Regions from separate parts of the Bacillus sp. SSR7 genome, predicted to be linked through region 2. Evidence: riboswitches for the same ligand, from Rfam matches in the RefSeq annotation. Region 2 holds a riboswitch; the other holds the start of a gene.
The links. A riboswitch is a leader RNA that binds a small molecule or an ion and turns the genes downstream of it on or off. The one in region 2 is predicted to bind preQ1.

Region 1: linked by a shared signal. The riboswitch ahead of AC0NJG_RS07915 (QueT transporter family protein) and the one ahead of queC (7-cyano-7-deazaguanine synthase QueC) in region 2 are both predicted to bind preQ1.

What each region holds. Positions count from the first base shown of each region.
Region 1 is NZ_JBVVXV010000003.1:122,684-138,184, forward strand. Features, by position in the region: gene AC0NJG_RS07865 (solute symporter family protein) at 1-808, opposite strand, end outside; gene AC0NJG_RS07870 (DUF485 domain-containing protein) at 811-1,152, opposite strand; gene AC0NJG_RS07875 (sterol desaturase family protein) at 1,397-2,026, opposite strand; gene AC0NJG_RS07880 (hypothetical protein) at 2,107-2,400, opposite strand; gene AC0NJG_RS07885 (LysE family transporter) at 2,420-3,052, opposite strand; gene AC0NJG_RS07890 (YqcI/YcgG family protein) at 3,191-3,919, opposite strand; gene cspB (cold shock-like protein CspB) at 4,185-4,382, shown strand; gene AC0NJG_RS07900 (DUF2564 family protein) at 4,502-4,750, shown strand; gene AC0NJG_RS07905 (zinc-finger domain-containing protein) at 4,784-4,960, opposite strand; gene AC0NJG_RS07910 (ribonuclease H family protein) at 4,973-5,632, opposite strand; gene AC0NJG_RS07915 (QueT transporter family protein) at 5,784-6,269, opposite strand; PreQ1 riboswitch class I at 6,276-6,320, opposite strand; gene AC0NJG_RS07920 (aldose 1-epimerase family protein) at 6,453-7,325, shown strand; gene AC0NJG_RS07925 (reverse transcriptase-like protein) at 7,396-7,782, shown strand; gene AC0NJG_RS07930 (DMT family transporter) at 7,796-8,701, shown strand; gene AC0NJG_RS07935 (DUF6123 family protein) at 8,704-8,964, opposite strand; gene AC0NJG_RS07940 (cysteine hydrolase family protein) at 9,148-9,708, shown strand; gene AC0NJG_RS07945 (GNAT family N-acetyltransferase) at 9,749-10,609, opposite strand; partial or broken gene AC0NJG_RS07950 (hypothetical protein) at 10,880-11,076, shown strand; gene AC0NJG_RS07955 (hypothetical protein) at 11,192-12,739, opposite strand; gene AC0NJG_RS07960 (glycosyltransferase family 4 protein) at 12,831-13,883, opposite strand; gene AC0NJG_RS07965 (glycosyltransferase family 2 protein) at 13,880-14,680, opposite strand; gene AC0NJG_RS07970 (O-antigen ligase family protein) at 14,655-15,501, opposite strand, start outside.
Region 2 is NZ_JBVVXV010000003.1:348,066-363,566, forward strand. Features, by position in the region: gene AC0NJG_RS09150 (histidine phosphatase family protein) at 1-142, opposite strand, end outside; gene AC0NJG_RS09155 (hypothetical protein) at 231-386, opposite strand; gene AC0NJG_RS09160 (YkvS family protein) at 648-833, shown strand; gene queF (preQ(1) synthase) at 889-1,386, opposite strand; gene queE (7-carboxy-7-deazaguanine synthase QueE) at 1,405-2,121, opposite strand; gene queD (6-carboxytetrahydropterin synthase QueD) at 2,114-2,605, opposite strand; gene queC (7-cyano-7-deazaguanine synthase QueC) at 2,605-3,267, opposite strand; PreQ1 riboswitch class I at 3,361-3,404, opposite strand; gene kinB (sporulation sensor histidine kinase KinB) at 3,612-4,820, shown strand; gene AC0NJG_RS09190 (DUF6254 family protein) at 4,832-4,948, opposite strand; gene AC0NJG_RS09195 (DinB family protein) at 5,048-5,581, opposite strand; gene AC0NJG_RS09200 (M3 family oligoendopeptidase) at 5,720-7,414, opposite strand; gene AC0NJG_RS09205 (MarR family winged helix-turn-helix transcriptional regulator) at 7,575-8,021, opposite strand; gene AC0NJG_RS09210 (DUF3149 domain-containing protein) at 8,212-9,708, shown strand; gene AC0NJG_RS09215 (aspartyl-phosphate phosphatase Spo0E family protein) at 9,738-10,019, opposite strand; gene AC0NJG_RS09220 (divergent polysaccharide deacetylase family protein) at 10,358-11,128, shown strand; gene cbpA (cyclic di-AMP binding protein CbpA) at 11,196-11,819, opposite strand; gene AC0NJG_RS09230 (class II aldolase/adducin family protein) at 11,945-12,574, opposite strand; gene AC0NJG_RS09235 (NEAT domain-containing leucine-rich repeat protein) at 12,823-15,123, opposite strand.

The sequences.
Region 1 (15,501 bases), 230 kb from region 2:
ATACTACAGATTGACGTGCTGTTTTTGCATCACGTACTGTAAAAAAGCGAACAAGAATATGTGGTAATCCTGCAGTACCAAGGACTAGTCCTAAATTTAAAGATAGCGTATCAAGACCATCCTTATACTTTACTCCTGGATTTAAAAACGAATCTTTTAAAGGTGTAGCAGTTTTCATTTGAGCGAACATCTCCGTCACACTAAAATTAAACTTTGCGAAAACGATAACAGAAATAATAAATGTACCAGCCATAAGTAATACAGCTTTAACAATTTGTACCCAGCTTGTCGCAGTCATTCCCCCAAAAATAACGTACACTGTCATTAATGTACCAACGATTAAAACTGATGTCGTATATTCAATCCCTAATAATAATTTAATAAGTGCACCCGCACCAACTAATTGTGCAATCATATAAAAAATCGAAATCGTCATCGTATTAAGCGCTGCAACTCCGCGAATTTTTTTCGCATCAAAACGCGCCGCAATCATATCTGCTAGCGTGTACTTCCCTAAATTTCTAAGTGGCTCTGCAACTAAGTATAATACAACTAAGTAAGCAACTAAGAAACCGATACTATAAAAGAATCCATCAAAACCAGTTAACGCGATCGCTCCGGCTATACCAAGAAAGGATGCAGCAGACATGTAATCTCCCGCAATGGCCAGACCATTTTGCCAACCAGTTAATCCCCCTCCAGCCGTATAAAACTCACTCGCATTTTTCGTTTTCTTCGATGCAAAATAAGTTATGACGAGTGTACCAAGTACGATGATTAAAAATAGTGCAAAAGCGGTTGTATTCAAAGTCAGCCCCTCCCCTTTTGCATATCTTGCAGAATTTTTCGGGAGATTTCATCAAAGGATTCTGCTTTTTTGCTATAAATCATACATAAAGCCCACGTCATGATAAATTGTGCAAAAGCAAATATCCACGCCCACGTAACATCACCAAATGCTGGTGTATTGAGTACCTTTGAATACGATGTTAAAATAGGTAACGCAATAAAAAAACTTAAAAAGAAAATACTCATCGGAACGATAAACTTCTTTTTCGTATTTAATAACAACTGAAATTCTTCTGACTGAACAACTTCTGTATAATTCACCTCTTTTTGCAACTTACGTGCTGACGTATCATCTCGTTTCATTCTCTAATCCCCTCTCTTACTAGAAATACAATTCCCCCTTGTATACCTAAAGACTAAATTTTATAAATATTCAGAAACTTATTTTCATTTTAGACAATCCATACATTCCTGCAAAGATTTTTCGATAGACATTTTTCGGCATTTTTCGGCATTTTTCCCTAAGTTTTTAATATACTTTTTTAACATAAAATTTACGTGCCAGTGAAACTTTTATACTCATTAAAACAAAATAAAAAAGTAGTGCTTATCGCACCACTTCTGTTTTTTTCTCTTTTTCTAAATTACGAGCTGTTTCGCTTAATTCAACGTCTTTTCCATCTTTAAGCGTTCCAAATATGAAATCGAATACTGGATTTGAAACACCAAACCAAAACTTTTCATTTTTATAATGGTGTAATATATGCTGTTTTTTTAGCCACCTACCAAACTTAGTGACGGGACGAATTGGCTTATGTGCAATATAATGTTTCCATTCATAAACGAGAAGCATAATAATCATTCCGATTCCGAATGAAAGTGTAATGGTAACACTTTTTGTTATCACGTATGATATAAATAAATATATAGTAAAACTCGGTATACTAAACCATACAGGCAAAAATAAAAGTTTTAAATCATCTGGATATACGTGATGGTCATAATGCAACCTTCTTAACATTTTTAATAAAAATACGTTTTTAGGTGGCTTTAAGTGAAATAAAAATCGATGTGTCATATATTCGTTTAGCGTATAAAAAATAATCCCAAATAAACAAGCTAACAAACCGATCCATGTGAAAAATTGCATTTTTAAAATAATAATAAAAACAAATAAAATACTATACATAATAACGATATCATGTTGTAAAAAGAACTCTTTCCCCACCCTCTTCATCTTCCTTCCCCCTTTTCAAAAAAAACAGTCGCAACAATATCGTTACGACTATTTCTTTTCTATATCTTATTCTATACGTTTTACAAATTTGCCTGTTGCTCTATTGTCGAGAAAAAATTGTTCGGTCCAAATATATTTTGCTTTGGAATAATATGTTCCACCGCAAACACTGTTACTTCTCCTCTTTGTACCTCTCCAATGATAAGTCCAAATATTTCATGATTTACAGCAAACGTTGGTTGCTTTGTTTGTAGTAATCTTGCTGCATTATGAAATACTGCTTCATATAGTGGATTTCTATCAATAATTTCTTTTCTGATTTTTGGTGCTAACGTAATAATGATTTCTTTTCCGTCAATAGTGGTTCGATACATAAAAATCTCCCCTTCAATCTTATGTGAACAACTGTAAAGCTTTGTATGCAAAATGGATAGAATATCCTACTAAAATAATACCTGCTCCGGCTGTTATATAGCCAAGTGCTTTTTGCTTTAATAAAGTTCTGCCAAAATGGACAGAAAAAGCAATATTTAAATTCCATAAAATAATGCCAACAATAATACAAAGACTGTACAAAAAGGCTTCTTGTTTCGTTACCTTCGTAAGCAATGAGCTAAGTGTACTTCCGTATATACCAAACCAAAAAACAAGATTTAGAGGATTGGATATCGCAATTAAAAAACCTGCCATAAAGGATTGTTTAAGACCACCTACCTCTTCCTTTTTATATTCCATATTCGTGTGAGAAATTCCTTGTTTTACACTTTGAAATCCTAAATAAAATAATAAGAAAAACCCTGTGCAATACATAAAAGCTTGTACATATGTATACATAAACAGAGAAGATAAACCGAAATAAATGAGAAGCATAAACAAAATATCTGCAGTCATTCCACCAATTCCAACAACCCACGCATGCCAAAAACCTCGTTCAATTCCTCGTTTTAACATTTCAATATTAATCGGACCTACTGGCGCAGCTAATGAAATACCTAATACAATTTGTTGTATAATTGCTCCAAACATCACTCTATCCTTTCTACTTCCTTTACTATTAAGTAATGATGTAATGATTAAAAATAGACTAGCTTTCATCAAAATATTTACTACTAAAATACCCTTTTTTATCCAAAATATGCAAAAGAGCCATCTAGATGATGACTCTTACTTTTCTATCTTATGAAGAAAAGGACATTTTCCTTTTAACGGTTCTACATCGTCTCCTATAAAGTATTGTTTCCATTCACGATGATCCGGATCACCATAATGACTAATGTTAGGATGTTTCGGCAGCTGATCCCACTTTTCAACTCGCTCGCGGACCGTTTGTCTAGAATATGCTCCTTTAGGACGATCCCCTTCTAATCCATCAAATATAGTACGTGGCTGAAATCCAATAACGAGAGAATTTCCTAAATGCCTAGTTTTTCTTTGTTTATAAGCTGGTGCATTTCCAAATGCAAATATCGGTTCCCCGCCAAATGAAAATTCCCATAAGTAATGGTCTGGGTCTTCAGGAATTTGCTTTGGCCATGTTTCCTTATCGTTTTCATGTAAATATTGTAGTACTTTCCAAAAGTAATCACGGTAATATTCCAGTGATTGCTCCTCACATTCCGGTTCTACAAAAAGAAAAAATCCTCTTCTTACAATTGGACGCTCTTTCATTAACTCTAAAAAAGATAACATTGTATGTGGCAAATGACTCCAATCATTATGAGAGAGAAATGAATAACGAAGTTCATTCTTTTTTAAAGCTGTTAAGCCGAAATAACACGGAAAAGTTGGTTCTAGCACAACACTCGAAAAATTTTGAAATTCCTTTGCAACCCAATTCGGTATGTCGTTTCTCGTTCTCATTCCTTCATTATCTAATAAATAAGACTCATTCATTCTTTCACCTCATTATGTATAGCGTTCAATTAAGACTATTACATACTCGGCCTGTCCTATACCTATTAAAAAATTTGGCTAAAAAATTATTTAAAAATACAAAAAAATAAAATCGCTTACTTGACTAAATTCTCCCAATTCGTGTATATTTAAATTAATCATTTAGCAGAATATTCAAGATTATAGCATTTTTAGTTTATATTATCTTTTCAAATGAATTTCACTAAATGAAAAAACGTAAATGTTTTCTAGGAGGAATTGTAACATGCAAGGAAAAGTAAAATGGTTTAACAACGAAAAAGGTTTTGGATTTATCGAAATTGAAGGCGCTGACGATGTATTCGTACATTTCTCTGCTATTCAAGGCGAAGGCTACAAAGCTTTAGAAGAAGGTCAAGAAGTATCTTTCGATATCACTGAAGGAAACCGTGGACCTCAAGCTGCTAACGTAGTAAAACTTTAATCCAACATATGACAGGAGGTTACCTTACTTGGTAACCTCCTTTGTTATTCCTTTGTATATTTCCGTTTTCCAGAGCAAAAACTATGTGAAATGCGCACTATACAAAGGAGGAATTATTAATGGGATCAGAAGTAAATGATTTTGAAGAAGTGAAATTCCGTGTAGAAACAGCACAAAAAATGGTAGGATCAGCGACAATTTCAATGGATCCAGATACATTAGAGCATGCGACTACTGCTGTAGAAGCCGCTCGCTCTCAGCTTGAGATTATGAAATCTGTGGCAACAGATTTAGATGAGCCGTTTTTAATAAATGAGGAAAAGAAATTAAGCGAGTGCGAGCATCAATTAAATGAAGCGAAGCACTAAAAAACATCCAGAGAGTTTTCTCTGGATGTTTTTTCATGACAACTGTTCCCCATACTTTTTCAATGTTTCTCCAACTGTACATTGTCTTATACAAAAGGAATGAGCATAATACTTACTATTTGTTTTTCGATTATGTTCTCGCAAAAAACATCCTTCACAATACGTTTCTAATAAGTCATTTACCTCTGTAATGAGTTGCTTTTTATCCACCTTTGCACCTCTCTATTCGGTTATTTCTTTATGACTATCAATCACTGTTCCTTCTAATGCTTGCGTAGCTAATTGATGTGCTTCTTTATTTTGTTTTCTTGATATAGGCTCACATACAAGTTTTAATTTCATTTGCTTCGCCTTTTGCTCAATTTGGTCTAAATAATGATTTAAATGTTCATCATAACAAGGCCATTCTCCAGCCAATTGCTGCAGTACAACTTGAGAATCTCCGCGAAGCGTGACCGCTTCATACTTAATTCCTAATTCCTCGAGTATATTCATGCTATATAGTAATGATGCATATTCCGCTTCATTATTATCATATATGCCTTCTATATATGCATTACGGCGAATTCGGTATTGTTTATTCCCTTTTTTATAGTATACACATATACCTACTCCAGCTTCTTTCGTCTGAACATCATACCCCCCATCAAAATAAACGAGTATTTCTTGGGGTTCTTCCTCCACTTGTTTGCTCAGCTTCTTCATTTCCTTTAATGACCATTCTGCAGCCATTTCATCGTAAAATAATAATGCTTTCACTCTTCCTGTTTTCTCGAAATCCTCCGCAAATTGAAGTGCTTCTTCTATGTTCATATAATCTGTCGTTAATTCCGTCTGCAAACCGCGTTTTGTTTTATACAACCAATGAATTTTATATTTCATACTAGATTCCCCTTATGTAAGACTTCTTATATGTATCCAGCTAATGAAAGCCTCACTTTATTTTATTATATTTTATCAAGAGCTAAAGAATTATATTCAATATTATCACATGCAAAAAGAGCTATCCCTATAGGAATAGCTCTTTCATCTATTACATAAATCTTTCAAATTGTACTCGTTTATTAATCCAGTACATTACAGGCATACCAATTGCCATGACAACAAATTCACCGATTGCACATGTTAACCAAGTCAACATAAATGGTAAATCAAATGCAAGATGAAGTTCAATTGCAATCATAAACATTGTAATTGTGAAAATAACTGTATTAAAAATCATACGAGCCCAAACACCTTTAATAAATCGCATAGAAATAATTGTTGCAACTAATGCAAGAATAGATTGCCCTACTCCAAATACTAAATCGTAAGCGATCATAGGTGAGAAAAAGAGATTCGTTAAAAATACACCTAATACAATTCCGTAAATTGCTTTCTTATTAAATACAACGAGATGATTAAACATCTCTGAAATACGAAACTGTACATTCGTAAAGCCAAATGGCTGAATAAGCATAGAAACAGCAATATATAATGCCGCTAAAATACCATTACCGACTAAAGTTCTAATATTCATGACAAAATCTCCTTAGTTTTTTTACGTGGGATGGTTTCGAACCACGTTATTCGTTTTTTAAGCAACAAGATTATATTTTACGCGGTAGCCCCCCTTTCGTCAATAGATTCCTACCATGAACTACCCTTTTTCTTTTAGACAACGTATAATGAAATATATGAAAGATTTAGGAGGTTTTACTTCATGACTGCAACAATTCAAAATGAAAAAGTGGTCGTTACCATCTCTGACAAAGGTGCAGAATTACAAAGCGTTCGCTTAAAAGAAGACAATACAGAATACTTATGGCAAGGTGATGCTACTTATTGGGGACGCCGTGCACCAATTTTATTCCCTATCGTCGGCCGATTAGTAGATAATACATACTACGTAGACGGTAAAGCTTATTCTTTAACACAACACGGCTTTGCTCGGGATCTTACATTCTCTGTAAAAGAACAAAGTGAAACGAAAATCACTTATATCGTTACTAGTAATGAAGAAACATTAAAAAAATACCCATACGAATTCGAATTACTCGTTTCTTATGAGCTAGACGGACAAATCGTTCATGTAACATACGAAGTGAATAACCCTTCTTCAAAAGAGATGTTCTTCTCAATCGGCGCACATCCTGGTTTCAATTTCCCGTTATTAGAGGGCGAATCATTTACAGATTACCATCTATCTTTTAATGGTTCAGAACGTTTAGAAACGAGCATATTAGAAGGGCCTTACCTTTCAAATACGAAGCAACTAATTGCTGAAAGTACGAATGAATTGCCACTTACATACGACCTATTTAAAAACGATGCACTTATTTTTGAAAATATGAATACGGATGAAATCTCCATCCGTTCTCATAAACATAATAAATTCGTAAAAGTAGAATTTGACGGATTCCCATTTGTCGGCGTATGGACACCAGGCGAGAATGCTCCTTTCTTATGTATCGAACCTTGGTATGGAATTGCTGATGAAGTAAATCCAGCAAAAGATTTCAAGGAAAAAAAAGGAATTCAATCTTTACAAGCGAATGAAACATTTACATGTCGTTATAGTATTACAATCGGCTAAGTTACTCTATCCCCTACTTCAAAGAAACATATGAGTAGGGGATCATCTTATCATTTGGAGGTTTCTCATTTTGATTGAAGTATATATTGATGGTGCATCAAAAGGAAATCCTGGTCCTTCTGGTGCAGGCGTATTTATTAAAGGGGTTCAACCCGCTGTACAATTATCATTACCCCTTGGGACAATGTCCAATCATGAAGCGGAATATCACGCTTTACTTGCGGCATTAAAATATTGCATGGAGCATAATTATAACATTGTCTCTTTTCGTACAGATTCACAACTTGTCGAGCGAGCTGTCGAAAAAGAATACGCAAAAAATAAAATGTTTGCACCACTATTAGAGGAAGCACTGCAGTACATAAAAAGTTTCGATCTCTTTTTTATTAAGTGGATTCCAAGTAGTCAAAATAAAGTTGCTGATGAATTAGCTAGAAAAGCTATCTTACAAAATTAACGGGGGTATGAGTGTGAAAAAAGATTGGATTGCTCCTCTTGCTTTATTATTTGTGTCTTTTATTTGGGGAGCTACATTTGTCGTCGTTCAAAATGCTATGTCTTTCGTCGGTCCATTTACATTTAATGGTATACGATTTTTATTCGCTGGAATCATTTTATTATTCGTTCAAATGATTTTCTCAAAAAAAACTTCCAAACAAGATATAAAACAGAGTAGCCTCGCTGGATTAACCGTTGGGTTCTTTTTATGCGTTGGCTATGTATTACAAACATTCGGCTTACTGTATACAACTTCTTCAAAAGCAGGTTTCTTAACAGGGCTTAGTATCGTTATGGTACCAATCTTGTCTTTTATCTTTTTAAAACAAAAAGCTACTATTTTTATCGTAATTGGCATTGCTGTAGCAACAGCGGGTTTATATTTATTAACAGCAGGTGATTCTTTTCAATTAAACATTGGAGATGTACTCGTTCTCGGTTGTGCAGTTGCTTTCGCTGCTCATATTCTCGTTAACGGCTTCTTCTCTAAGAAAATATCACCTTTATTGTTAAGCACATCGCAAGTATTAGCTGTCGGTATGTTTTCTTCTATTTGCGCCTTTTTGTTTGAAGATTGGGAAAAATTATTTTCAGTAGCACTATGGACGAATTCTTCCTTTTTATTTGCTCTATTTCTAACTTCCCTGTTCGCGACATCCATTGCTTTTTTCATTCAAACATCAGCACAAAAACATACGTCTCCAACGAGAGTAGCAATTATTTTCGCAATGGAGCCCGTTTTCGCTGCCTTAACAGGCGTTCTCGTTGCAAACGAACAACTTTCTATTTCCGCTATTATCGGATGCCTCTGTATTTTCCTAGGCATGGTTTTTGTTGAATTACCTTCTAAAACAAAAAAAGAAGCGCAGGCTGCGTGAAGTTACGCTTGTAACTTCCGCATAAAAGCCTTAGCGCTTTTTTTATCTGTAATCTCTTCTTCTTTCAATCGTTCTAATAACGCAACAAAATAACTGCCATCAAACTGCAATTGATGCTTAATTGTCGCTTCTATTGCTGCGTTTACAATGCCATCAGATGCACCCGTATATCCTTGTCCGAACATAATAAATCCTTGTGCTTCCTCTGATAATTTAAATCCTTTCGTATGTAAGAATGAAAGATAATCTTCTACTGTTTGCATGTTATTCCCACCTACTCAAAAATTCTCCACTTCCTATCATACATGTTTTTATACGCTATGAGAATGAAATTTCTTTGACAACTTTGTAAATCAATCGTCTACTTCGCTTATAAATGGAGGATTTCTTTACAATATGAAGGAATATGTACAGTGGAACTTATTCCATATTAAAGGGGAGACATGATGAAACAAGCACTATTAATTATCGATGCGCAGCAAGAATTAATGGATGGAAATGAACAAGAAAGTGAAGTTTTTCGTAAAAGCGAATTATTATCTACACTCAATACAGCCGTGCAGAAAGCAATCGATTCAAATGCCCTTATTGTTTTCGTAAGAGATATCGATGTTGCTTCTGGTAGCGGCGTAGGCTTTGAAGTACATAATGAAATTCAAGTACCTCAGTCTGCAATCCTTATTAATAAAGCAGCCACAAACGCATTCTATGGCACTTCTTTACTTGAACTTTTAAAAGAAGAAAAGATTAACCATATTGTTATCGGTGGATGTAAAACAGAGCATTGTATTGATACTGCTGTGAGGACTGCAACTGTACAAGGCTTTGATGTTACATTAATTAAAAACGGGCATTCCACAACTGATTCTGACGTATTGTCTGCAGAACAAATTATTGGTCACCACAATAAAACTTTACATGGGCATTATAACGTTGATCATTTTTCTATGGTGAGGGATATCGAGGAAGACCTCTTTCAGCCGACTCATGATCAATATCGTGATTAAATGAACTAAAAAAGAATCCTTACGTGAAAAGGATTCTTTTTTAGCCAAAAATTTGCGCTGCAATACTGTATAGTTCTCCATTTCTTTTCAATAATTGATCACTATTTTTCAACATAATGGGTGGTATATTCGCCCTTTTAAAACCAGCAATCTCTAACTCTTTCAGAAAATCGTCCTTTCCTTCTGTTACATCTATTCTTAATCTCCCATTATGTCCCCTTGCTAAAGCATGTACAATTCTCATTGCCATCGCATCATTTTTAGCAACAACCTGCCCTATTATTTTATTTTCTGGTGTTTGTATGCTTAAACCGTAACCTAATACATTTTGTTCCTTATCCTTTACAACGACACATTGTTCACTTTGCATAATTCTTTTCTTTAAAAACTCTTTTCTATTTGTTCCAAACGCATATTCATCTAATTTTATTATTTCTTCTAAATCACACTCCTCATAATTCATCATATAATCTTCATTTCTCATACAATAATTATTCACATTGTACGAGTTACATATGTATTTAGAAACATAACTTACTGCTCTAAATCCCAATTTTTCATATAAAGGCTTTCCCTCGTCCGTAGCAATAAGCATAATAGGAGTTTGAGCCGATACGCTCTTCATGCATGCACTCGTTATCGCCTTTCCAATCCCTCTCCCCTTATAATCTGGATGTACAATTACCATTCCTATTGACGCTAACGCCTCTCCGTATAATATAATTGCAGCACTTGCAATCAGTTCTTTTCTTTCATTCCATACGCCATATACAATACCTGAGTGAAAAACCGTTTCAATTTCTTCTCTGTTATAATCCCAACCAATATAAGAAGATAATGCTACAATATCGCCAATTTGTTCTTCCCTAAGACGCTCTACTCTAATTTCCAATTTAACCATACTCTATCCCCTTATCTAGACATTTCATTTATTCTTCCCGAATCACCTTGTACATGTTTCCCTTTATCTGTTCCTATTTTGACCACGAATATGAGGTGACAACATTCCTATAAGAATTAAATACAATAGCAATAAAAAACATACTGATGCAACATTAACCATATAAAAAATAGTTCTATCGTTATTTTTAATATTCCTGCTAGTAGTAGTACTAGTCTTTATGTAGAATCTATTTTCCGATTGAAAACCATCTATCTTATGATTAAAATATTACAGCTTCAAATCTCGCTACAGATCCATCAATCACAGTAACCGTTACGAGTAACGAAAACATCGTCACCTTTGTTCCAGAAAATCCAGATCAAACACTTCCAAATTTTAATTACTTCTTTGACGGTGAACGCTTCATACGGATTACTCCTCGAAATGTACGAAATTACCTTTGGACTTGGATTTGGCGGGATTAAATGAAATAAAAAGAGATTGTAGTTTGGTTGAAACCAAATTACAATCTCTTTTTGTTTCATTCTCTTTATCGTACTACTTAATAACTCGTCCAAGCATTTATAACCGAGCATCATCTCAAGTTAATTTAGTCGTAATAAGTTGGCCAGCCTCATTAATCGTTACTTTCCATTTCGCTCCACTAGCAGTCTTCATGACGATACCTTTACTTGCTTCTATTTCAATATCTCCAAACATTCTTCCGCCTGTTGTCGCTAACCAAGCATTTCCATTCTCCATAGAAGACCTCGCAAACATACGATTAATTCGAAAACGTTTATGGTCTTGAACGTAACCACTGAGTGTAATTCTTACTTTATATAGTTGACTCGCCTTCATATTCGATATAATTGTATCGCCTACATTTAATGGAACATCCGATGCAACAACCCAATTTCCAGTTGCACTTAATGCATACTCAATTTTAATTTTCTTCGGGCTCTCTCCCCACCCAAAATACATGCCAAAACAATTCAGCATTTGGATTGGATTTTTCGTAAAATCTAGTTCAATCACAACTGGATTACTATCTGGAACATCGATATAGTTTACACTTTGTTCATCTATTAAATTAAAACAATTTGCAAGATTCCCACCGTAAGGTAATTTCCCACTTGCTTGCTTAACAGTATACTTCTGCTGAGCATTTACTAATATATCATCTTGGTTCCCTATTAAATGTGGTTTATTTAACGTAATTGGCAACTGAACCCGAAGAGATTCTTCATAGGTAGACTTACAAACATTGTATTGTCCTTTATCGACAATCGTTGTGGAAAGTAAATTCGAAAAAAGATAGTTACGATGCGAATTAGAAGAAAATTCAATGACAATCGGTTCGCTACTCATCCGGTACGTATCCCAAATCATACAATCAAATGTATTATAGGCACCCGTACAACGAATTACTTTTTTCGTTTGCTGTCTACATTGTACTTGAATATCATGAAATGTATTGCCTGAACTTTCATTTGGCAAATCACTATTTCCATCTACTTCAATCCCATACTGACATCCATCAATAAATATAGATTGAAATACATTTGCGTTAATCCAGCAAGGTGTATTTATATCATCTATAAATTCTGTCTTTAAATGTATTGCAGTTTGAAAGTTTTTAATTTGAATAAAGTTAACTTGAAAAAAACTAATATAGTCCCATGCTTTTTGACAATAAAAGTGTATAGCCTTTCCTTTATATGACGACGTTGCATTTAATATATTTATATTTGATATAAGAGAGTAATTAGGAACTTCTATTTGTTGTGAACCAGAAACATACATAACTGCAGATTGAAACAGTGGATTTATAACTTGAACTGTACCACCTGTTATAGACGCATTTTGTTGCAGTTCAAACGCATTAAAATCTCCATCAATTTGCAACGTAACAGTAGGATCCAGCTCTAATCTTACGTTTGATTTAATAACAATCGGCTTTACAATTTTGTACGTATTTACCCCTGTAATTCTAACCGTCGAAATTCGATTCACTACACAATAATTTATAGCTTGCTGAATTGCTAATGAACTATCATTTCCCGAGTTTGGAACTGCTCCAAAACAATCAATATGAACGCTATTTTCTGGTGCACAATCTTCTTGGGAAGAAATATATTCTGACAAAATAAATTCACTCCTCATATTACCTTTTTCATATAATATGTGAGTTTTATCTTAAAAGTTTCTATAATAAAAAAACAAACGACTTCTACAGTCATTTGTTTAATTCATATAAATCTTTCGTTTCTTCTATCATTTTCGTTAACGAGAAATATCTCTCTGCTTTCTCTCGTGCTTTCAGTCTAATACCATTCACCTTTTCTTCATTCTCTTTTAAGTCCTCAAGCGCACTTACGAACATAAATTCGCAATATTCAGATATCAAAACACCTGATTCTCCATCTATTACCGCTTCATTTATTCCGCCGACATCTATTGAAATAATTGGTGTTCCTGTGGCCATCGCTTCAATTACCACCATCGGAAACACTTCACGAAAAGATAATAAAAGTAGGGCATCCATATTTCCTATAAATCTATGTGGTTCCGAAATATTCCCTAACATCTTTACATTTTGCTGCAATCCATACTTTTCTATTTCTTTCATAATAGACTCTTTCTCTGGTCCATCACCAGCAATATAAAACTTAAAATCATCTCTCTTTTTCAACACATTTGCAATTTTTACAAATAGTTGATGGTTTTTTTCTTTGGATAATCTAGCTAATATCCCTACATGATAAGTAGATTCTGCCTTTTTCTGCCGAAATAAAAACTTTTCAATATCCACACCGTTATAAATCGTCTTTATTTTTTCTGCAGCTACATGCATTGAAATTAAATTATTTTTTTCAAACTCACTTACTGTAATAATATTGTTCACATATTTATTCATGAAATAACGAAAAAGAATTGGCATTTTCTTTTCTAATATCGTTACATTATGTTTCGTATACAAAACCTTTATCTTTTTTTTCATAAACTTTTGAAGTAGAATTGAATATAAAACCATTCGTAAACTATTTGCATGAATAATTTCTATCTTTCGATCACATATTTCTCTTCCCAAGTAATAAATATTTCTCAAATGATTCCATCGACTAAGCAACATGAAATTTTCTTTTCTAGTAAGAGATTCATATAGTTCTCCATCACCTGCAGCTGTATAAAATGTAAAGTTCTCATCACGCAAATTGCTTTCCAATTTACAGAAATAACTTTCAGCTCCTCCAGTTATCAATTTGTCTGTCATCAACAATATATTCATAATTGCGTCTTCCCAACTACATTGATTTTATTTTTTCTATAGGCATGAAAAGCATACTTACTAAAATAGTAAAAAATTTGCACCGCATTTAATCGTTTTTGTTCCTTTAATAATTTCCAATACCGAAAAGCCGCTCTCACTTTATTTCTCGAAACAGAATTTTCTACAATTCTATACTTCGCTAACACTTGCTGTATTCCTTTCGCTTCATGCCCTTCATGTAATAAGTTTAGCCATAGCGCTGTATCTTCCGGCTGCACATTAGGCATTTCAATATGGGAAATTTTTTCACGATCAATCATTACTGTTAAACAACCGATAATTGTATTTCCTGCCAAATGATAATAGTCAACAGATTTTGGTACATTCACTTCTCGATTTAGTTCATTACCGTTTTCATCGATTAAACTATACGATGCATACGAAAAGGCCGCATTCATTTCTTCCATAAATAACAATTGTGTCTTCAATTTATTTGGCAACCATATATCATCGCTATCTAAAAAAGCAATATATCTTCCTCTCGCCTCTTCAATCGCTAAATTCCGAGATTTCGCAGCACCAACATTTTCTTTTAATGATATTAGCCTAATACGCGAGTCCCCTTCTATTATCTCTTTAATTTTTGTAGCAGATTGGTCAGTTGAAGCGTCATCAACGATAATCATTTCCCAATTTTCATATGATTGATTTTGTACTGATAAAATCGTCTCACCTATAAATCGTATACTATTATAAGAAGGTGTTATTACAGAAACATGAGGCGCCTTATTATGTGCTGATAGACATTTTACCATCTACCTTTCCCCTTCCTTCATATATTGAAATGTACTTCACAACTATTGCTAAAAATAAAAAGAACGCTTCGTTAATAATGAGTGACAATGACATCATCTGAAATAAAAATCCAATCATAGTTAATAAAAGATACGGTTTTTCACGAAATAGAGTATACTGCGTTAATTTAAACATTAATATGCATAAAAAAGCGCTATATAAAAGAAAACCAATTGTACCCGATTCAGACAAAATTTCTAAAAATGTATTGTGCACATATAATTTTTCATTAAATTGAAACTCATAATAATTCGAAAAATTAAACGCACCAATTCCGATATATGGATTGGATACATAATATTTAAAAGCAGCTTCCCATAATGTAAATCTTCCACTTCCATTATCATGCGAAAAATCAGAAATTCGTTTATTCAATATGTCATCCAATTGGCCACCCATTACACTATTCGATAAACTGAAGATTACTACACCAAACAATAGTAAACACATTATTATTTTTATTTTTTTTGCAAAACTAGATGTACATACATATACAAAAACGACGAGCACAAGTGCTAATATCCCTCCCCTTGAGAAAGTTAATAAACTTGTCGTCACACATAAAATCAATCCTAAAATGTTCGTTATATTATGTAGGTTTGTCATATAATACATAAAAAATATTGTATTATAAAAAATAAAAATGTTAGGATCATCTAGCAAACCAATTAACCTTGGGTATCCTCTATCAACTAATAGTCCGGCAAAAATTTCTCTTTCTTCTCCACCGTACAATCCAAAGTGCTGTAAACCGACTATATACAGTATTAGACTTACAATA
Region 2 (15,501 bases):
CTTCCCTTGTTTCCGTTGGTATAGGTGCTTTTTCTGTTATAGTATGTAAGTCATATCCTTTCATCCATTCACGAAAGGATGTAACCGTCATTGGTTCTATAGTACGGTCTAAGCGACCATGACGAATAAAAGAAATCTTCATTCTTTCCACTCTCCATTCATCACTTACGAACTCTATTATGTACTATTTTTACATATCATACCACGCAAAAAAAGAAAGTTATACAACTTTACATATCCCCGCCACTCTCATGTGTGATCCCAGCATGTATCCCATCCATCCCATCAAAATATGTAGTCATTTCATGATGACGAATCTTTTTTAAATGTATATAAGAAAATACAAATAAAGTTAATGCTATAACACTCCCCACAAATTCAAACATCATTTTACCGCCTCTAATTTCTCCCACTTTAGTAGGTTCTTGTACATTTTTATTATACCCCTATATAAAGATGTCTGCATTTAAACCTTTCTTTTTTTCTAATAACATGACATTCTTGGATATTTTCTTACAAAAAGTGAATATTTTTCGATTTTTTACTTTGAAAACATTTACAAAACAGGAAACATAGTTCAAAATAAAGGAAAATAAAAAATCCCAAATTATTCTTTTTTGGAAAAACTGTAACAAGGAGAGTTGCTTATGCAGATCGCAGAAACTGGAGATATCATTGAATTTAAAGGTGGAATGCAAGGCCGTGTTCAAAAAGTAAATCAAAACTCCGTTATTGTAGATATAACAATTATGGAGAATTTTAGAGAACTAGATATGGAACCTCTTACAGTTGTTAGTCATAAAAACTATACTGTCATTAATCAAAATGCATAATATAATAGAAAGAAAGGATCTGTATGTTATACAGATCCTTTCTTTCTATTATACATTAACGATTATCAATTGTTTCTGGATATAAATCATGGTTCATCATGCGGTAGTCCGCCATTTGTTCATACTTCGTTCCTGGGCGACCGTAGTTGCAGTAAGGATCAATGGAAATCCCTCCACGTGGTGTGAATTTACCCCATACCTCGATGTAACGTGGATCCATTAATTTAATTAAGTCATTCATAATAACATTCATACAATCTTCGTGGAAGTCACCATGATTGCGGAAACTAAATAAATATAGTTTTAAAGATTTACTCTCTACCATTCTTTGTTCTGGAATATAGCTAATATAAATTGTTGCAAAATCCGGTTGGCCTGTTTTCGGACATAAGCTTGTAAATTCAGGGCAATTGAATTTAACAAAGTAATCACGGTTTGGATGATTATTATCAAATACCTCTAAAATTTCTGGACTATATTCAAATAAATATTTTGTATTTTGATTTCCTAATAATGTTACATCTTTTAAATCTTCATCTAATCTTCCTGCCATTTTAAACATCCCTTCTCATTATACTCCGCGTTTATTTCCCCATACTAACGCATGAAGCTGCGGCAATACTTTTGCATTATTCATTTCTTTACGATTAACTGCTTTTTCAATTAACCACTCATACTTATCTAATAGCTTTTTAATCAACATCGCATCATCCACAGTTTTTGTATCATCATTTCCTACTTGTAAGAAAAATGGTACATGTGGATAACGTTCGTGCATCTTAACTGCATACTCGAAATCATAATCGTCAAATACTACTACCTTTAAACTAATATCTTTTCCTGCTAGTTTCTGAATCATAGCATCTAACTTCTGAAAATCAGTTTTCATTGTCGAACTTGGTGGTTTTGGAGAAATCGTTATCTCATCAATTTGAAGTAACCAATCTTGCCATTTACTCCCTTGCGTTTCGATTGCTGTTCGCATTCCATTCTCTTTTAATATAGAAAGAAGAAACTCAATATTTTTCAGCAATGCCGGATTTCCACCTGAAATCGTAACATGAGAAAAATTTTCGCCGCCAATTTCTACAAGCTCATTCCAAACGTCTTCCGCTGTCATCTGTCTAATTTGATCTTTAGCAGATCCATCCCACGTAAAAGCAGAATCACACCAAGCACAGCTATAATCACAGCCAGCTGTACGGATAAACATCGTCTTTTGTCCTACAACCATTCCTTCACCTTGAATAGTCGGACCAAATATTTCTAAGACAGGGATTTTACTCATCGAGCATCCACTCCCGTCTTACTTCTGCATAACTAGTCGGAGTCTCAAATAGACGAACGAATTCAACACGAGCTCCTTTATATTCATTCACACGATTATCTTTTGTTAACGCTTCTGCCATCTTTTCATAAATCCAAACGACCATATTTTCAGCAGTTGTATTCATCGCTGGTAACGTTTCGTTTAAATAACGATGGTCTAAATAAATTTCTATTTCATTCTTCCAAATTTCTTTTATATCTCCAAAGTCAATTGCAAGACCGATTTCATTTACATATCCACTAATCCCAAATACAACTTTATATGTGTGACCATGTAAGTTTTTACATTTCCCTTCATAACAGTGTAAATGGTGTGCTGCATCAAATGTAAATTCCTTGCTGACCATTACTCTTTTATTATGATATTTAAGCTGTTTACGCTGAATATCCTTGTCCATTTTTTGCAAATTTTCTACAATGCGAAATCCAAAGAAATTATCCATTAGTTACTCGCTCCTTCGCGTTCTTGTAGGTACGTATCTAATCCTGCTTTACGAAGTTGACATGCTGGACATTCACCGCAACCATCACCAATGATTCCGTTATAACATGTTAATGTTTTTTCTCGAACAAACTCGAATGCTCCAAGTTCATCTGATAATTTCCATGTTTCCGCTTTATCAATCCACATAAGTGGTGTATGAATCACAAACGGATAATCCATGGATAAATTTAAAGTAACGTTTAACGATTTCACAAACACGTCACGGCAATCTGGATAACCACTAAAATCAGTTTCACATACACCCGTTACAATATGACGTGCTCCAACTTGTTTTGCTAATACAGCAGCAAATGATAAGAATAGTAAATTTCGTCCATCTACAAAAGTCGACGGCAATTCACCTTCTTCATGTGTAATCTCCATATCCGTTCTCGTTAACGCATTTGGAGCAAGTTGATTCAATAGACTCATATCTAGTACCGTATGTTTAATTCCTAGCTCTTTTGCAATTTCCGCTGCACAATCAATTTCTAATTTATGACGTTGATTGTAATTAAACGTTACAGCCTCTACTTCTGCAAACTGCTGCATTGCCCAAAATAAACATGTCGTACTATCTTGTCCTCCACTAAAAACAACAACTGCCTTTTCTTTTTTCATTTCACTCATTCTCCTTCTCTACTACGAATAAGAAGAAAGAACGTTCTTGAACTGTCACAATAAAAAAACAAAACAATACCTAATGATATTGTTGTTTCCATAGTTTTTTATAGAGGGAGTTCGCGAACCTCTCCCGTGCATTACACGGAATTCCTTCTTTCATTGACAAAGCTTATTGTAACATATTGTATGCTACCAGAAAAAATTTCTGATTTTTCCGCTATTTCTCATTTCATTTCTTGCATTTTATAGTATGATTAATCTAATGTGAGAAGAGAGGAGGCATCCCACTGAAACCCTTTATTATTTATCTCTTTTTAAATATATTATTCATCCTTGTTACAATGCTCGTATACCATTTATTTTGGAATCAAAAAGGGAAACGTTCTCCTAAATTAAATTCAACTATATTTATTACATTATGTTGCCTCGCTACCATACTATGTATCACTTTCGGAGCAAAAACAAATTATGGATTTCAATTTGATATGCGTCATATCGTATTAATTGTCGGTACATTAACAGGAGGTCCTATTGCCGGTGGATCTATATTAGTTGTACTAAATATATATCGCTTCTTATTAGGAGGAATAGGTGTTTTCCCATCGCTTATCGGTTCTATCCTTCTATTTATTGTCCTACTATTTACATATAAAGTTTTCAATCGAACCTCTAATCGTATAAAAGTAGCACTTGCTATTATCTACAGTCTCACATACGGATTGAGTTGGATACCTTTCTTCCTTTCAAAGGTTACAAATAAGACTGATTATATACCACATATTATTGTGTATGAGTTATGTACGATACTTGGTACGATACTTATTTTATATTTACTACACATATTACAAACTCAAGTTCGTCTTCAAAACGAACTTATGAATGCTGAAAAGTTTCATTTAATTGGCGAAATGGCAGCATCCATCTCTCATGAGATTCGCAATCCGTTAACTTCAACAAAAGGATTTTTACAACTTTTGCAGTCAGATACATGCACTGAGCAAGAGCGAAAATTATATATTGACATAGCCATCAATGGAATCGAACAAGCAAATCACGTTCTTACAGATTATTTAACCTTTGCAAAACCAAGTATTGAAAAAGAACAAACATTACAGTTAGAAGAAGAACTACTGCATGCATTATCGTTAATTACACCGCTTGCTAATTTAACAAATGTGCGTACACATTATATAAAGCAAAGTACTTCTTTTTTTATCGCGGGAGAAAAACAAAAACTAAATCAATGTTTGTTAAATATTTTAAAAAACTGCATTGAGGCCATGCCAAAAGGCGGTGATCTTTATTTCACATTAGTTCCTGATCATAAGCATATTCAATTGTATATAAAAGATACAGGAGTTGGTATGGATCAAGAACAAGTAAAACGCCTTGGATCCCCTTTCTACTCAACAAAAGAAAAAGGTACTGGTCTTGGAATGATGGTCGTATTCAGTGTTATTCAAGCTATGAATGGAAAAATTGATATTATAAGTGAAAAAGGTACAGGTACAACCTTCTTATTAACTTTTCCACTCATACAAAAAACGTGATGAAATACTCATCACGTTTTTTCTGTTCCTTCAACTAATTCAGCAAAAGCTTTCACTTTGCCATGTGGTTTTTGATTTTCTTTACGTGCTTTCCATGCGCGCTCTTCTTCTTTCTTTTTCTTGGACATACTTTTCAACTCCTTCTTATCTTTCTCCATGTAGTATTCCAAAATAAGAAAGAAAACTATACACGTATGAAAAAGAAGTGGTCTCCCACTTCCTTCTGATTATCGTTGCAAAATTGCGTGTTTCGCCTCTTTTAACTGCGTAAGATGTCTTTGTTCATGCAAATCAAGAAATTGAACCCATTGATACAAATTCAAATCATTAAAAACAGGATGCTTTAATCCATTTTCAAATAGATCTTTTTCATCTAAAACACTATGAAGCGTGTGTAATAGTTCTTGTCGTGAATGTTCTAGTAATTGAATTCCTTGCTGTTTTTTCATTAGCGTTTCTGTTGGTTTCATTTGCTGAGGAGCTTCTCGTTTATGCGTGCGATCCAGCGTAAGTTGGAGGTCTTTAAATGGAGTCGTGTTTCTTTCATTTTTTTGTAAAGCATATGCAAGGGCAGACGTAACAGATTGTTCAACTAAATGCAAGTGATGCAAAATTTGAATAATACTCCATTTATCACGACGTGGCTTTACATTCACTTCTGTATCATTTAACATTTCAATTTCTGATAATAGCGTGCTTCGGGTAGACTGTAATGAGTTCACCAAACTTTCTAAACTCACATCCATATTAGATTGAAGCATACTTCTTTCCCCCCTTTTGTTGGTGAAAAGAGGTGCTCCTTATTAGAAACACCCCTTTAGTATTCTGAATTTTCTTTTATTATCTCATCATTTTCTTGTTATGTCGATGTTAAACATGTGAAAAAAAGCGCATGTTTTTTACAATTTTGTGTCGTCAATTGCATGTAGCCATGCTTCAATTTCTGTAATAACACTTTTCACACAGCCTTCAGCAAATGGTGATGTTAAATTTGCAACTTCTACTAATTCCAAGAATGATTTACTTCCACCTTGTTGGCACAGATTCACATAATCTTCCCACGCCTCTTGTCTATTATCTCTTGCACGTTTCCAAAATTGCAGTGCACAAATTTGTGCTAACGTGTAGTCAATATAGTAGAACGGCGAGCTATAAATATGTCCTTGACGTTGCCAGAATCCACCGCGCTCTAAATAATCATTATCTTCATAATCGCGATGCGGTAAATACTTTTTCTCTATATTACGCCATGCAGTCTTACGCTCTTCTGGTGTTGCTTCAGGATTTTCATATACATAATGTTGATACTCATCAACAGATACACCATACGGTAAAAACAGAAGTGCTGAACTTAAGTGAGAGAAGTAATATTTATCTGCATCTTCTTTAAAGAATAGCTTCATCCATGGCCATGTGAAGAATTCCATACTCATAGAGTGAATTTCACACGCTTCATATGTTGGCCAATTGTATTCTGGAATTTCAAATTTACGACTTTCGTATACTTGGAAAGCATGGCCCGCTTCATGTGTTAATACGTCAATATCACCAGACGTTCCGTTAAAATTTGAGAAGATAAACGGCGCTTTATAATTCTCAATATATGTACAATATCCACCGCCAGCTTTTCCTTTTTTCGCAACTAAATCTAATAAATCATTATCTAACATGAAATTGAAAAATTCATCTGTTTCAGCCGATAACTCTTTATACATCGTTTTTCCATGATTAACAATCCAATCCGCATCTCCTTTTGGAGTTGGATTACCTGTAGGGAATTCAAAGTTTTCGTCGTAATATGCTAACTTCTCTACACCGATACGTGCTTGTTGTCGTTTTCTTAATTCCGTTGTAACAGGAACGATATAATCTAGCACTTGCTGACGATAATTCGCTACCATTTCTGCATTATAATCAGTACGGTACATTCTTGCATATCCAAGTTCAACAAAGTTTTTGAAACCTAAAGATTTGGCGATTTTCGTTCTCACTTTAACAAGCTCGTCATAAATACGATCTAACTCTTCTTCATTCTCAGCTAAAAATCCGTAATACGCCTCACTTGCTGCTTTACGTTCACTTCTCTCTTTCCCTTGCATAAATGGAATAAGCTGTGATAACGTTCTTTCTTCTCCTGCAAAATCAATTTTTGCAGATGCTAATAACTGTGTATATTGTGAAGACAATTTATTCTCTAATTGTAAATCTTTCACGACTTCATCAGAATATGTTTTTAAATCACACTCCGCAAGAGCAAATAATTGCTTCCCATAATACGCCTCTAATTCTTCGCGGAATGGAGAATGAATTAACGCATGATAATACTTTGTACCATACCCTTGTACAACTGGAGAGAATTCATCAAAGAAATCTTGTTCTTCCTTATAAAAAGCATCTGTCGTATCGACAGAATGACGAATGTAACAAAGATTCCCCATTGTACCAAAATCGTTGCGAATTTCGTTAATTGAATGAATAACTTGTTTTTGTTCTTCCGCAGTTTTCGCATTATCAAACTTCTCTAAAGCAACAGTAAACTTCTCTTTTAATTCTTCAATATTTGGCCTTTTATATTCATAGTCTTTAAATGACATGAACGAGCCTCCTCTCCATTATATGCATCCTTACTATAATTCAATGCTTACTTACAAATCTCCTTTTATTCTTCAGCAAAATACAACATATACTGCCAACATTACATGTAAACAAAAAAGCTTTGGATTTCTTTATCCAAAGCTCCTTTGGAACATATTATTACTTTTCATACTTTCCAATCTTTTTTAATAGATCCAGTAATTCGTCCTTTTCCTCTTTCGTTAACATTTCAAAAGACTGATGTATAACTTGTTCATGCCCTGGAAAAATAGAAGCAATAAAGTTCTCCCCAGCCTCAGTTAATTGTGCATAAATAACACGTCTGTCATTCGGACACGGAATTCTTTTTACTAGTCCCTTTTTCTCTAGCTTATCCACAACATATGTAATGCTGCCACTAGCTATTAAAATACGCTCACCAATTTGCTGAAGTGGTTGACCGCCTTTATGATATAGCAGTTCTAATACAGCAAACTCAGTTGGATTTAAACCGTTACTTTGTATCGACTTATTTGTAGTATCCATAACAGAACGATGTACACGAGATAATGCAATAAATACTTTTAAAGATTGAGAAATATCTTCTCGTTCATTATTTGATGTCATACAACTTTCAACCCTTCACTTAAATTCTCAGTAATAAAAAGAACAACATAGTACTTCATATAAATTCCGAATGAGTATTCACTCATTCATTACCTCTCCCCAAATATATTATGAATGATTCTTGAATAAAAACATGACAATTTTAACATAGTTTATATATAATGATAATAAAAAAGAAGGAGTACCAAATTTGAAATTCAAATTCCACAGCATAGTTTTATATATATTGCTTGTTATCCTACCAACAATAGGGATTGGTGCTACATTTTATTCATATCATTCGTATAAAATGAAACAAGAAAATAAACAAGTTGCCCATACGGTTCTCTTTTTATATAGAGACTATTTAGATCACCACCTTGGCGAAGCAATTTCTGCCCTAGAAATGCTCGCAAAGGTCGTAGGAACCGAGACTGGAAATATTAATGGGATGAAAGAAATTGTACATGATACAGATGGAAACGATGCACGTTTTTCTGGTCTATATTACGCTACACCAGAAGGTATCATTACAATCGCATCGGAAGGTGACCGACCACCTGTTGATGTCTCAGATCGTAAATATATTCAAAACGCATTACAAACTAAGAAAACAACTGTATCATCCGTCATTACAGATCGTGTTCTTGGCCATCAAGCTATTATGATTGCTTCTCCCATTTTTAATAAACAGAAGGAGCTCTCAGGCTTATTGTTAGCAAGTTTACGCTTTGACTACATTTCATCATCTTTAAATGCCATTAAGCCACAATACCATTTTGAAGTAACTGATAAGTATGATGTAGTTTTTCTAACCGATGATAATAACGAAACAAGTGATGCGCATTCTAATATGCTTACTACTCCACTCCAAAGATTAGATTGGAAGGTCTCTGTTTCTCCGTTACCTATTCATCAAAAAACTTTAAACCAGTGGGTTGCCGTAGAATGTATAGCTACTTTATTTTTAATGTCAATTTTATTTTTACTCGCTCAATATATGTTGTTAAAACGACAAACAAAACTGGAAAGACAACAAAATGAACTACAAAAAATTGAATTAGTTGGAACTTTTGCAGCTAGTACAGCCCACGAAATCCGTAATCCACTTACCGGAATTAAAGGGCTCGTCGCTCTATTGAAAGAGAAATATAAAGATGAACAAGATCAGTTCTATTTTTCCATCATCGAACAAGAAATAGAGCGAATTAATGAAATTGTAAGTGAATTTCTTATTCTTGGAAAGCCAACTGCAATCATTGAACAAACATATGATGTGAGAACCATTCTAAATGAGGTAGCATTAATTATTCAATCTGAGGCGAATCTACATAATATTGTATTCCATTTACATTTGCCAGACCGTCCTGTTCATATCCGGTGCTCAAAAGACCATATGAAACAAGTGGTTTTAAACATTACAAAAAATGCAATTGAAGCTATGACTTCTGGCGATACACTAACTATTTTCATAACAAACAATGAAACACACGCACAATTGCAAATTACAGATACTGGAAAAGGGATTCCAAAACATATTCAAAAACACCTCTTTCATCCGTTCTTTACTAATAAAGATACTGGAACAGGTCTTGGACTTGTCATATGTAAACGAATTGTAGAGATGTACAACGGGCATATTTTTATTAACAGTATAGAAAACGAAGGAACGACAGTTCATATCGAAATTCCGTTACACATAGTATAATTATCCTTATCCCTAAAGGATAATTATACTTATTTCATAAAACCAGCCACAAGCATTCGCCAAAAATTACTTGATTTCCCTTCATACCCAATTTGAAAAATAGGTACCTTTATAATTGATAACCATTTTGGTGTTTGTTTTTCTTTATAACACTGGTACTGTAAAATAAGCTTGTCCAATTCTTGACTCACTTGAATCGTCTCCATACTATTTAACCCACTCGTTAAACCTAATTGAATCATCTCTTCACGTTTCATATGAATATCACGTGAAAGCTTTTCTAGTGTGTACTTCCTTTTTACAGTAAACATTCATATCCCCCTTATTATACTTCCATGCTCTCTACTTCACTTCTCCATCGGACTTTTAACTGCTTAATCATATTTGAATTTGAAGAATCAGAAAATTTAACATTTTCTCCCTGTAATTTACAAATCTTTACCCTCACTTTGAGAATTATTACAAATTATTCTATCTTTGTAAATACATTCGCAATAATAGACAATTTTTTCATCTTCTTTTTTTACAAACACCAATTAAATAGCGGATTCTCTATTTTCCATATACTCTTCTTCGACATTTTTTGTTTAATTTATATAAAAAAGCAAATCATAATGATGATTAATAATTATAGAAAGGAACTATTTATATGCGCAAATATACGATTGCATTGCTGATTTTGACTATGTTCTTGCCATCCTTCTTGTTTCCTGTTCAAGCCAAGGCCCATACAAACAAAGTAGCTATTGTCATTGATGACTTCGGCAATAATATGAAGGGGACTGATAAAATGTTATCACTTCCTATTCCACTAACTGTTGCTGTTATGCCTTTTCTTCCTTCCACAAAGGAAGATGCGATAGCGGCTCATAAGAAAGGACACGAAGTTATTATACATATGCCAATGGAACCGATTAAAGGTAAAAAAGAATGGCTTGGACCAAAAGCAATTACAACTGATTTAAGCGACGAAGAAATAAACAACCGACTCGAACAAGCGATTCAAGAAGTACCACATGCAATTGGGATGAATAATCATATGGGATCAAAAGTGACTGCGGACGAAAGAATTGTACGACTTATACTTGCAGCTTGTAAAAAACACGGTTTATTTTATTTAGATAGCAAAACAAATCCTAAGAGTGTCGTCCCAAAAATCGGGAAAGAATTAGGAGTGCCAATTATTGAAAATCAATTATTTTTTGATGACGTGTACACAGCGGCACATATTTCAAAACAAGCCCAATTACTCATTAAAAAACTTCAAGAAAAACCGATTATGGTAGCTATCGGACACGTTGGGCCTCCAGGTGAAATTACATCACGTGTTATAGAAACCTCTATTCCTAAAATTCGTGAACATGCAGATTTTATTTTTTTATCCGATTTAGCATTATCTCCGCCTCCTGTTTCAAAATAAGATTCATGACTCAAACTAAAAAAGAGAGCAATCTGCATATAGCAAATTGCTCCCTTTCCTTTTCATCTTAAATATAATCTACATGACTCACCCTGAATCCTTTTTTCTCTATTTTTTCGATTAATTGCTTTAATCTTTTTTCATTTAACTCATCTGTTATATTGACAATAACGCGGCGAATATATTGATCGCCGTTATCTAGCGTAAATAGTCCACCGATATGAAATGCTTTCAACAATGTCCCAAGTTCTTTAATCGTTCCCTTACAATCTTGTGTTGCAATTGTTAATATATAACCACCCGTCCGCATACCAAATGAATCCTCAATAACATCAAATACATTGGAATGAGTTAAGATGCCAACAAATTCATTATAATCATTTAATACAGCTAAAAACGGAAGACGACGAATAACATAAAATGCTCTGAAAAAAGAGTCCTTTTCAAAAATAAATGCAGTGGAATCTTCTAGCATATGTTCCGTTCTTAATTCCTCTAATCCACCATTACACTTCTTTTCTAAAAGATCCACTTTATAAATAATCCCCATGAATTTCTTTTCATCTTCTGCTAATACAGGGATTGCTCGAAATCCCGTTTCATTCATAATTTGCAGAGCCTTCTTACCTGAATCGTTCATTTTGCAAAATGTTACTTGCTGTTTTGGCAGAAAATGATATTTAACTCGCAAAATATGTTCCTCCTTACATGTCAACATGTAATCTATATATAATAAGGAGACCTATATTTTATGAGTAAAATTATTTTTAAAACGCTTTCATTTACTTATTGACTTGTAACGACATCACAAACATTTCATATAACAGAGCTCTTTGCACCTTTTATCATTAACAATTTTACATGGTAGTTCATTAAATATTCTATACCCTCCAACCATTTTTTCGCTTCTTCTGGAGTTTTTCCCCACACAATCATGCCATAATTATGAACGAGAACTACTCCTCCACCTTCAATAAAATTCGGCACATTATTCTCTAATAAATCAGCGAATCTTTTCTCATCTTCTACAATGGGAATTGTCATTTCTGTTATACCTTCTTTTCCAAAAACACGTTCCACGGTACGTTTATCGAATGTTACTTCCCCTTCTTCTCCATACAACTCTGATATTAAATGACTATCTACAGTCTGTACTTGTAAAATACATTCTGCACTACTTTTTTTATAAATATCTGCATGCATAAATGATTCCGCAGCTGGTTTTTCTTCATTTTCAAATACTGGTTCACACATACAGTTTACAACAATAAAATCTTCTTCTGAAAATAACCCTTTATCCCTTCCCTCAACGTTTACTAAAAAAGTTAACGGCTCTTTTGACGTACAGAGTGATAAACTAATTTTTGTACCATAAAACCAATCACGAAGTGCTAGTTCAGATTTCACATCTTTTAATTCATTCCATTTCTTTAGAAAAAATAACATTTCGTCACCCCCGGCGTAATATTCATATAATGTTCGAATCCTTTCTATGTAAAAGGAGTATTTTTTGATTATTCTAAAAATTTAATTGAATTATCACATGAGAATGCCTTTTTGTCAATATAGTTTCACAGCTCTTCTTTAAAATGGGCCATTCATATATCTATACTCCTGTCTATTGACTACTTCATTTTATACATAAAAAATACGTTATTCTTTTTCAATCAAAGAATAACGTATTTTCTCATCTTTTATTTCGTTATTGTGTTATATAAGAACTGTGCATATTGTTCACGTGTTACAAAATCATCACCTAAAAAGTTTCCTTTTCCATCACCTCTTGATATGTTATTATCCGCTAACGCTTTCACATATCCTTCTGCCCAATGACCAGTTGGTACATCATTAAAGTTCATTTTATTATTTTCATCTTCTTTTAACTGAAATACTTTATATAATACTACAGACATTTCGTATCGAGCTAATACTCCATCTGGACGAAACTCACCAGTACCATCTCCTTGCATAATTCCAGCTTGCGCAACTGTAGCAATATCTTGTTCAAACATATGCCCTTTCGTATCTGTAAACCTCTCTTTCTGCTCTACTTTATTTTCTAATTTCAAGTACCTTTGTACTAAAGACGCAACTTGTCCACGGGTAATACGATCCCCAAATCCAAATTGTCCATTTCCATATCCCTTGAAAATATTTTCTTTCGCTAAATAGTTAATTGCTTCTTCTGACCAGTGTCCTTTTGGTACATCTTTAAATTCTACTGCTTCTACTTTTTCATCTTCTTTAGAAGTGTTATCTCCTTGGCTTTCTACCACATTTTGAATTACAGATCCTGTGAAGAAGATTCCTGTATCCGCAAATGGATCTTTCACACCAAATTCGTATATTTTCTCGCCTGATGTACTCCATTTAACTGCATCATTACTATACGTACCACCTTCGCTCTTCAAACGAATTTTTGTAGAAATTTTACCATCTTTTTCGTATATAGGTACTTTTACTTCTTTATTTACTTCTGTTTCCTCTAAAAATACTTTTTGATTTTGAACATTGATGTAGGCTGTTTTACTTAGTTCTATCACTGGTCGAACATCACGAATTTCATTTGCAGCAAAACTTAAGAATACTAACTTTTTCAAATTGCTAGCTGGTGTTAAGTCTGAAATATAATTCGCTTCTAAATCAAGCTTTTGTAATTTTACTAGACTTGATAATGGAGTAATATCCTTTAACTCATTGTTAGGTAAGTGTAATTGTTTTAACTGTGTCATCTTACTTAGAGGAGTAACATCTTTTATTTCATTTTTCCCGATCCACAATTCTTCTAATTGCTTCATTTGCTCAATACCAGATAAATCTTTTACTTTATTACGTGTTAATACTAAGTCTTTTAAAGGTAATGAATATAACGGTTTAATATCTTCAATTTGATTACCTGCTAAAGTTAAGTATGTTACATTTTTCAACGCGCTTAATGGCGCAACATTGGTAATTTTATTATTTGCTAAATTCAAGTAATCTAGTTGTTCCATTTTCGCTAATGCTGTTACATCTTCTATTTGGTTGCCTGATAAATATAAACTTTTTACATTTTTCATTTCAATTAGTGGTGCAACGTTCGTAATTTTATTATTACTTAAATCAAGAGAATCTAAATTATCCATCTTAACAAGTGGTGTTACATCTGAAAATTCATTACCACGTAAAGCTAAATGTTTCAATTGTTTTAAGGTCGTAAAGAATGATGGATCTTTTATCTTCGCATTCGCAACTGTTAAAGATTTTAAATTTGGCATATATTTTAATGCACTATAATCCAGTATCTCATTCGTATTTAAAAACAAGTCCTTTACTTGTAATAACTCTTCTTTCGTGATTGGTGTATTTAAATCTTTTCTATTAAATACTTTTTTATTAACAAGCTCTCTTAATTTGTTATCTGTTATCATATTTTGATTATCAATTGGATTATCCGTTTCCGTATTGCCTGAATTAGAGTTATCATCTGGTTTCTCTGTTTCTTTGTCACCTACAGTTGGATCTTTAATTTCAAATTGAACTTGATATTTGTGATCATATCCAATAGCCGGAATAAGTATATGCATTTGCATATTGTGCTTCTTCTCAAACTCGCCAATTTCAAATTGAACTACTTTCGTTCCATTCTTCCTCTTATCTTCTGACAAAACTTTTACATCATGGAATACGCCAGGTTGGTTTTTATCCTCTATTCTAAGGTATTGAAAATAATCGCTATCTTGCATTGTTACAGTTACAATTTTTTTTCCGTCCGCAATCGTTACTTTAGGATCTTTTATATATTGAGAAACCATAGATGGCTCGTCTTTTTGGTCCTTATATATTTTAATCTCAGTATCGTATGTACGTTCACTAGCTGCCGCCACCGATTGGTTTGCTTCAATTTTTATTGCTGCTAACGCTGGAGTAGAGTATGCAGCAAATGGAATTGCTAATGTTGTCGCTACTACTAGCGCCTTCATATAATTTTTTTTCAAAATAATATCCCCTATCATATATAATTTTTATAATTGATAAATGTTATCAATTATACACAAATAAATGATAATGAATCTCATTATCATTGTCAACGAGAATATTACATTAAATTTATATTTTTAAAGGTGAAAAATAAAAAAGCCCTTTATTCAAAGAGCTTTTTTACCTATCGTATGAAGAATTTCATTTTTTTCCTTCTCATTGATGACACCGATTTTTTGCAAAATATTCGCGTACAATACAAGTTTATTATATATTCGTTCTGACATGTTCTCCCTTCTTTCCTTCGACCAACTTTTTTTATATTGGTAAATTATATGAAAGAGATGCGAAAATGTGTCCACTTTTTTTGCATAAATACAAATCTTTTATCCCGCTATTTGCAAGCAGTAAAA